2 regions of the Litchfieldia luteola genome follow, and region 1 is predicted to be linked to the other one. Evidence: a T-box and tRNA genes for the amino acid it is inferred to sense, from the RefSeq annotation. Region 1 holds a T-box; the other holds one or more tRNA genes.

Evidence for each region. A T-box is a leader RNA that pairs with one kind of tRNA and senses whether it is charged. The one in region 1 lies ahead of tyrS (tyrosine--tRNA ligase), so its partner is inferred to be a tRNA-Tyr.
Region 2: it encodes a tRNA-Tyr, which carries the amino acid that the T-box ahead of tyrS (tyrosine--tRNA ligase) is inferred to sense. The anticodon was not compared.

Annotation. Positions count from the first base shown of each region.
Region 1 covers NZ_JAGGKM010000004.1:366,305-369,688, reverse strand. Annotated here, with positions in the region: gene J2Z26_RS13855 (transglycosylase domain-containing protein) at 1-1,465, opposite strand, end outside; T-box leader at 1,597-1,868, shown strand; gene tyrS (tyrosine--tRNA ligase) at 1,930-3,186, shown strand; gene rpsD (30S ribosomal protein S4) at 3,284-3,384, opposite strand, start outside.
Region 2 covers NZ_JAGGKM010000001.1:1,244-4,627, forward strand. Annotated here, with positions in the region: partial or broken rRNA gene J2Z26_RS00005 (23S ribosomal RNA) at 1-793, shown strand, start outside; rRNA gene rrf (5S ribosomal RNA) at 902-1,017, shown strand; tRNA gene J2Z26_RS00015 (tRNA-Asn) at 1,049-1,123, shown strand; tRNA gene J2Z26_RS00020 (tRNA-Ser) at 1,128-1,219, shown strand; tRNA gene J2Z26_RS00025 (tRNA-Glu) at 1,236-1,310, shown strand; tRNA gene J2Z26_RS00030 (tRNA-Val) at 1,323-1,398, shown strand; tRNA gene J2Z26_RS00035 (tRNA-Met) at 1,441-1,517, shown strand; tRNA gene J2Z26_RS00040 (tRNA-Asp) at 1,519-1,594, shown strand; tRNA gene J2Z26_RS00045 (tRNA-Phe) at 1,601-1,676, shown strand; tRNA gene J2Z26_RS00050 (tRNA-Thr) at 1,701-1,776, shown strand; tRNA gene J2Z26_RS00055 (tRNA-Tyr) at 1,790-1,874, shown strand; tRNA gene J2Z26_RS00060 (tRNA-Trp) at 1,893-1,966, shown strand; tRNA gene J2Z26_RS00065 (tRNA-His) at 1,983-2,058, shown strand; tRNA gene J2Z26_RS00070 (tRNA-Gln) at 2,099-2,173, shown strand; tRNA gene J2Z26_RS00075 (tRNA-Gly) at 2,178-2,252, shown strand; tRNA gene J2Z26_RS00080 (tRNA-Cys) at 2,256-2,329, shown strand; tRNA gene J2Z26_RS00085 (tRNA-Leu) at 2,353-2,438, shown strand; tRNA gene J2Z26_RS00090 (tRNA-Leu) at 2,477-2,557, shown strand; gene J2Z26_RS00095 (alpha/beta hydrolase family protein) at 2,805-3,384, shown strand, end outside.

The sequences.
Region 1 (3,384 bases):
CATATTTAGGCAGCTTTAGAGGTACATCTGCAATAACTGACCCTGGTTGTAATTCTCCAAGCTCAATAGCAGGAGCATATACTAATAATGGTTTCATAGTAGAACCATTTGGACGTAATGCAAAGGTAGCATGATTTGTTTGTTCTCTTGTATGATCTCTTCCACCAACGAAGCTAATGATCTTACCAGTGCTATTTTCAATTAACACAGCACCTGTTTCTACTGGTTCCATTACTTCCTCATCTACCCCAGTGTCAGGGTTTTTCTTAATTTGAGGCTTATCTGGTCCGTAATATTCATAATTCTTTGCAACCTCTTGCATCTTGTCATAAATCTGTTTATCAATAGTAGTATAAATTCGATACCCATTTTGACGTAAATTTTGATTTGCCAAATTTTTATAGTACTTTTGTAAATTCTCATCTGCAGTCAGGTCTTCTTCTTCGTATCCATCTTCTTTCGCAAGCTTTTTTAATAGAATGTCAGTAGCTCTTAGCTCTATTTCACTAGTTAACCACGGATATTGGTCAGTTGGAGAGGCTTTATAAGGTGTTAAATTAGCACGTAAATCATATTTAATTGCCTCATCATATTGTTTTTGTGTGATATATTTACCATCCAACATTCGTTTAAGAACAGTTTGCATTCTATTTAAACCAGGCTCTAAATCTGTTTTTACTTCTGCTTTATTTGTAAACGGTGTATATCTGAAAGGACTTTGTGGTAAACCTGCGATAAAAGCAGCTTGTGCAAGATTTAAGTCCTTAGCGTCCACCCCAAAAATTCCCTTAGCAGCTGTTTGTACACCTGCAATGTTTCTACCAGATGAATTACGCCCAAATGTAGCCATATTTAGATAAGCTTCAAGAATTTCATCTTTCTCAAAGAATTTTTCGAGTCTCATGGCAAGAAGAATTTCTTTTGCTTTACGGTCAAATGAAACTTCGTTTGTAAGTATTTGGTTTTTAATTAATTGTTGAGTTAATGTACTTCCACCGGTTTGAACGGAGGAGTTTGTTACTTCCTGAAAAATTGCACGTAAAATTGCTTTAGGTACTACACCGTTATGCTCATAAAAGTATTCGTCTTCAGTTGCAATAACTGCATTTTTTAAGTGATCAGAGACTTCGTCTAAAGTAATTTCTACTCTATCTAGATCTGATCTGAGTTTCCCTAAATACACATTGTTATCGAAATATACTTCCGTTGTTTCTTCATAATTGTAAACATGCTTCTTCATATCCTCAAATGGGCGTAGTGGTTCATCTTTTACTAGAGATGCGAAATAGCCAGCACCGGCACCACCGGCAAATGATATACCAATTAGTCCAAATATCAAAAATAATAAAAATAAGTTCCAGACTACGCTATATGTTATATTTGCGGTCTTTTTTGCTCTTTTGTGGAATAGAAAATCTTTAATGGATACTAATCTTTCAACCCATTTTTCTTTATTGTGGTTCATCTATAATCAATCCCCCTAAAAATCAAGTTAATTATAGCACAATCCTTGTCACCATTTATATTTATTTGTCATTTTCCAAGATTTAATTTGACAATAAATTCTCGATATGATAAAAACTATTACATATAAATAGTAAAGCTATGATAGGAATTAGTAATACATATCTCACTGTTAACGATGGTTTCAACTTAGTTCGAATCATCTCAGAGAGCTGATGATTGGTGGAAATCAGTACAAAGATATCGTGTGAATTACCTCCTTGAGCATCTTTTGTGAAATGCCAATTGCCAGATTGCAATTTAGTATTCAGTAGCAAAAGACGGTCTAACCGTTAATTTTCTAAGCGAAGGACTTTTGTTGTCCTTAAGTTGGGTGGTACCGCGACTATTAACTCGTCCCTTCATTATGAAGAGACGAGTTTTTGTGTTTATTACACGAAATAATTATGAAAAGGAGAATAAGGGATGGATATTCTAAAGGATTTGGAATTTAGAGGACTAATTAATCAAGTAACAGATAGTGAGGGGTTAGAAAAGACATTAAGTGAAGAGAAAATTAAACTTTATTGTGGTTTTGACCCAACTGCAGACAGTCTTCATATTGGAAATTTAGCAGCCCTGTTAACTTTGAGAAGATTTCAACAAGCTGGGCATCAACCAATTGCCCTGGTAGGTGGAGCAACAGGTTTGATTGGAGATCCGAGTGGGAAAAAGAATGAACGAACGTTAAACCCACAAGAAACGGTTGTAGGCTGGAGTGAAAAAATTAAGGCCCAGCTTTCTCGATTTTTAGATTTTGAAGCAGTAGAAAATCCAGCGAGTATTGCAAATAACTATGACTGGATAGGTAACTTAGATGTAATCACTTTTCTAAGAGATGTTGGTAAAAATTTCGGATTAAATTATATGCTTGCAAAAGATTCAGTTAAAACAAGAATTGAAGAGGGAATTTCTTACACAGAGTTTACTTATATGATCTTGCAATCTTATGATTTCTTAAAATTATATGAAACACAAAACTGTAGAATGCAAATAGGTGGAAGTGATCAGTGGGGGAATATTACAGCTGGACTAGAGTTAATTAGAAAGTCTACGGAAAATGCAAAGGCCTTTGGATTAACGATTCCTCTTGTAACTAAATCAGATGGTACGAAGTTTGGCAAAACAGAATCAGGAACAATCTGGTTAGACCGTGAGAAGACATCATCGTACGAATTTTATCAATTTTGGATTAACACGGATGACAGAGATGTGGTAAGTTATTTAAAATACTTCACTTTCCTAAGCCAAGAAGAAATTGAACATCTAGAAAATGAAACAACAAATGCTCCTGAGAAGCGAACAGCTCAAAAGGCACTTGCTGAGGAGTTGACAAAACTTGTACATGGAGATGAGGCATTAGTTCAGGCTGTTAAAATTTCAGAGGCACTATTCAGTGGAAGCATTGGGAGCTTGACTGCTGATGAGATTAAACAGGGTTTTAAAGATGTTCCATCATATGAACTAAAAGGTGAAGCAGAAGTAGGTCTAATTGACTTATTAGTCGACAGCAAAATCTCTCCATCGAAACGTCAGGCGCGTGAAGATGTTCAAAATGGGGCTATCTATATAAATGGTGAGCGTATTCAAGAAGTAAATTATGTCTTAACTAAAGAAGATCGTATCGAAGGACAATTTACTGTAATTCGTAGAGGTAAGAAAAAATACTATTTAATTAAATAAATTCATCAAAAAAGGAGCGTGTCTACACACGCTCCTTTTTAATACTATCCTTTTTAGAAATAAAAAAGGACGGGAAGAACCCATCCTTTTTTCATTATTAACGTGAGTAGAACTCAACGATAAGTGCTTCGTTAATTTCAGCTGGTAACTCAGAACGCTCAGGTAAACGAGAGTAAGTTCCTTCTAATTTATCAGCAT
Region 2 (3,384 bases), on a different contig from region 1:
CTTGTACAGGATAGGTAGGAGCCGTAGAAGCCGGAGCGCCAGCTTCGGTGGAGGCATCGGTGGGATACTACCCTGGCTGTATTGAAATTCTAACCCTCATGCGTGATCCGCATGGGAGACAGTGTCAGGTGGGCAGTTTGACTGGGGCGGTCGCCTCCTAAAATGTAACGGAGGCGCCCAAAGGTTCCCTCAGAATGGTTGGAAATCATTCGCAGAGTGTAAAGGCACAAGGGAGCTTGACTGCGAGACCTACAAGTCGAGCAGGGACGAAAGTCGGGCTTAGTGATCCGGTGGTTCCGCATGGAAGGGCCATCGCTCAACGGATAAAAGCTACCCCGGGGATAACAGGCTTATCTCCCCCAAGAGTCCACATCGACGGGGAGGTTTGGCACCTCGATGTCGGCTCATCGCATCCTGGGGCTGTAGTCGGTCCCAAGGGTTGGGCTGTTCGCCCATTAAAGCGGTACGCGAGCTGGGTTCAGAACGTCGTGAGACAGTTCGGTCCCTATCCGTCGTGGGCGTAGGAAATTTGAGAGGAGCTGTCCTTAGTACGAGAGGACCGGGATGGACACACCGCTGGTGTACCAGTTGTTCTGCCAAGGGCATCGCTGGGTAGCTATGTGTGGAAGGGATAAGTGCTGAAAGCATCTAAGCATGAAGCCCCCCTCAAGATGAGATTTCCCATAGCGCAAGCTAGTAAGAACCCTGAAAGATGATCAGGTTGATAGGTCAGAGGTGGAAGCGCGGTGACGTGTGGAGCTGACTGATACTAATCGTTCGAGGACTTAACCACTTATTCTTTACTTGAATGTCTTATCGTTATCTAGTTTTGAAGGAACAAAAATTTCCTCTTGATAATTTCTATAAAGATATTATAATAGAAATTGTCTTATTAAATAAGTCTAGTGACAATGGCGAAGAGGTCACACCCGTTCCCATGCCGAACACGGAAGTTAAGCTCTTCAGCGCCGATGGTAGTTGGGGGTTTCCCCCTGTGAGAGTAGGACGTTGCTAGGCTTGTATTTTAATAAATAGTATTTCCTAATATTCCACAGTAGCTCAGTGGTAGAGCTATCGGCTGTTAACCGATCGGTCGCAGGTTCGAGTCCTGCCTGTGGAGCCATTCTGGAGAGCTGTCCGAGTGGTCGAAGGAGCACGATTGGAAATCGTGTAGGCGGTTACCACTGTCTCAAGGGTTCGAATCCCTTGCTCTCCGCCACTATAACTTATATATTGGCCCCTTGGTCAAGCGGTTAAGACACCGCCCTTTCACGGCGGTAACACGGGTTCGAATCCCGTAGGGGTCACCATTAAACACATCTGGAGGATTAGCTCAGCTGGGAGAGCACCTGCCTTACAAGCAGGGGGTCGGCGGTTCGATCCCGTCATCCTCCACCAACGTTTTTTCGCAAAGCGAAAATAACGTTTCATATTTATTATCGCGGGGTGGAGCAGTCCGGTAGCTCGTCGGGCTCATAACCCGAAGGTCGCAGGTTCAAATCCTGTCCCCGCAACCAAGGTCCCGTGGTGTAGCGGTTAACATGCCTGCCTGTCACGCAGGAGATCGCCGGTTCGATCCCGGTCGGGACCGCCATATGTTGGCTCAGTAGCTCAGTTGGTAGAGCAAAGGACTGAAAATCCTTGTGTCGGCGGTTCGATTCCGTCCTGAGCCACCATTTTTTAATACAAATTAATAATTTGCCGGTGTAGCTCAGTTGGTAGAGCAACTGACTTGTAATCAGTAGGTCGAGGGTTCGACTCCTTTCGCCGGCACCATTCCTTTTTTTGTGGAGGGGTAGCGAAGTGGCTAAACGCGGCGGACTGTAAATCCGCTCCCTCCGGGTTCGGCGGTTCGAATCCGTCCCCCTCCACCATTTTTTTTAAAACTTAATAGGGGCATAGTTTAACGGTAGAACAGAGGTCTCCAAAACCTCCGGTGTGGGTTCGATTCCTACTGCCCCTGCCAAATTTTTTTGTCTATGGCGGTTGTGGCGAAGTGGTTAACGCACCTGATTGTGGTTCAGGCATTCGTGGGTTCGATTCCCATCAGTCGCCCCATTTTATTTTAAATAATATTTTATCAATAGAGCTTCTTCATTGGGCTATAGCCAAGCGGTAAGGCAACGGACTTTGACTCCGTCATGCGTTGGTTCGAATCCAGCTAGCCCAGCCATTTTGCGGAAGTAGTTCAGTGGTAGAACACCACCTTGCCAAGGTGGGGGTCGCGGGTTCGAATCCCGTCTTCCGCTCCAGACGGCGGCATAGCCAAGTGGTAAGGCAGAGGTCTGCAAAACCTTTATCCCCGGTTCAAATCCGGGTGTCGCCTCCAAAAAAGACCATCCTTTTTATCATGCCGGGGTGGCGGAACTGGCAGACGCACAGGACTTAAAATCCTGCGGTAGGTGACTACCGTACCGGTTCGATTCCGGTCCTCGGCATATTTTCAACTTAGACATACGAATAATGGCAATATTTTGCCGGTGTGGCGGAATTGGCAGACGCGCACGACTCAAAATCGTGTTCCTCTGGAGTGCCGGTTCGACCCCGGCCACCGGTATTACTAGATAGCTAAAAACGCTGATAAATCAAGCTTCACACTTAATTGTGTGAGGTTTTTTTATGTTCTCATTTAACTATAACTGTTAGCTCAAATAATCAATGCATTCTACTCACATTCACTTTAAACCATCAATTACAATTTGGAAGAAACCTTTTATAAATTGTAACGTATAAGCTATTAGGACACTTATTTACATATTTTCTATCGAGTTTCTCGTTATTTTTTGAAATAGAGGTGACATTTAGTGAATGTTTTACGAATTAGTAAAAAGTTGTTAATGTTAATAATGCTACTGGTTGTAGCTGGATGTGCAAATGAAGAGAAGGTATTTAAAGAGGAAGTAGTGGAAGAGAAGATTATTGTCGGTGAAAATACTGAATATGAGTTAAATGGTACTTTAACCCTACCGAAAGATAATCAAGAGGCGCTTCCAGCTGTTGTTTTGATACACGGTTCAGGTCCGAGTGATCAGGATGAAACAGCATTTGCATATAAGCCTTTTCGTGATATTGCCTGGGGCCTTGCTCAACAGGGTATTGCTGTTATTCGTTATGATAAAAGGACGTATGCTCATGGTAATAAAATGGCACAGCAAATTAGTGAGATAACTGTATATGAGGAGACAGTCGAAGATGCAATTCGCGCAGCACAACTACTAAAAAAAGATAATCGTATAGATGAAAATAAGGTGTTTGTAGTCGGACATAGCCTTGGTGGAATGCTGGCTCCTCGAATAGATATGCAGGGTGGAAATTTTGCAGGTATTATTATGCTAGGTAGTTCTCCAAGACCATTATGGGAAATTGCCTATGACCAGAATATTG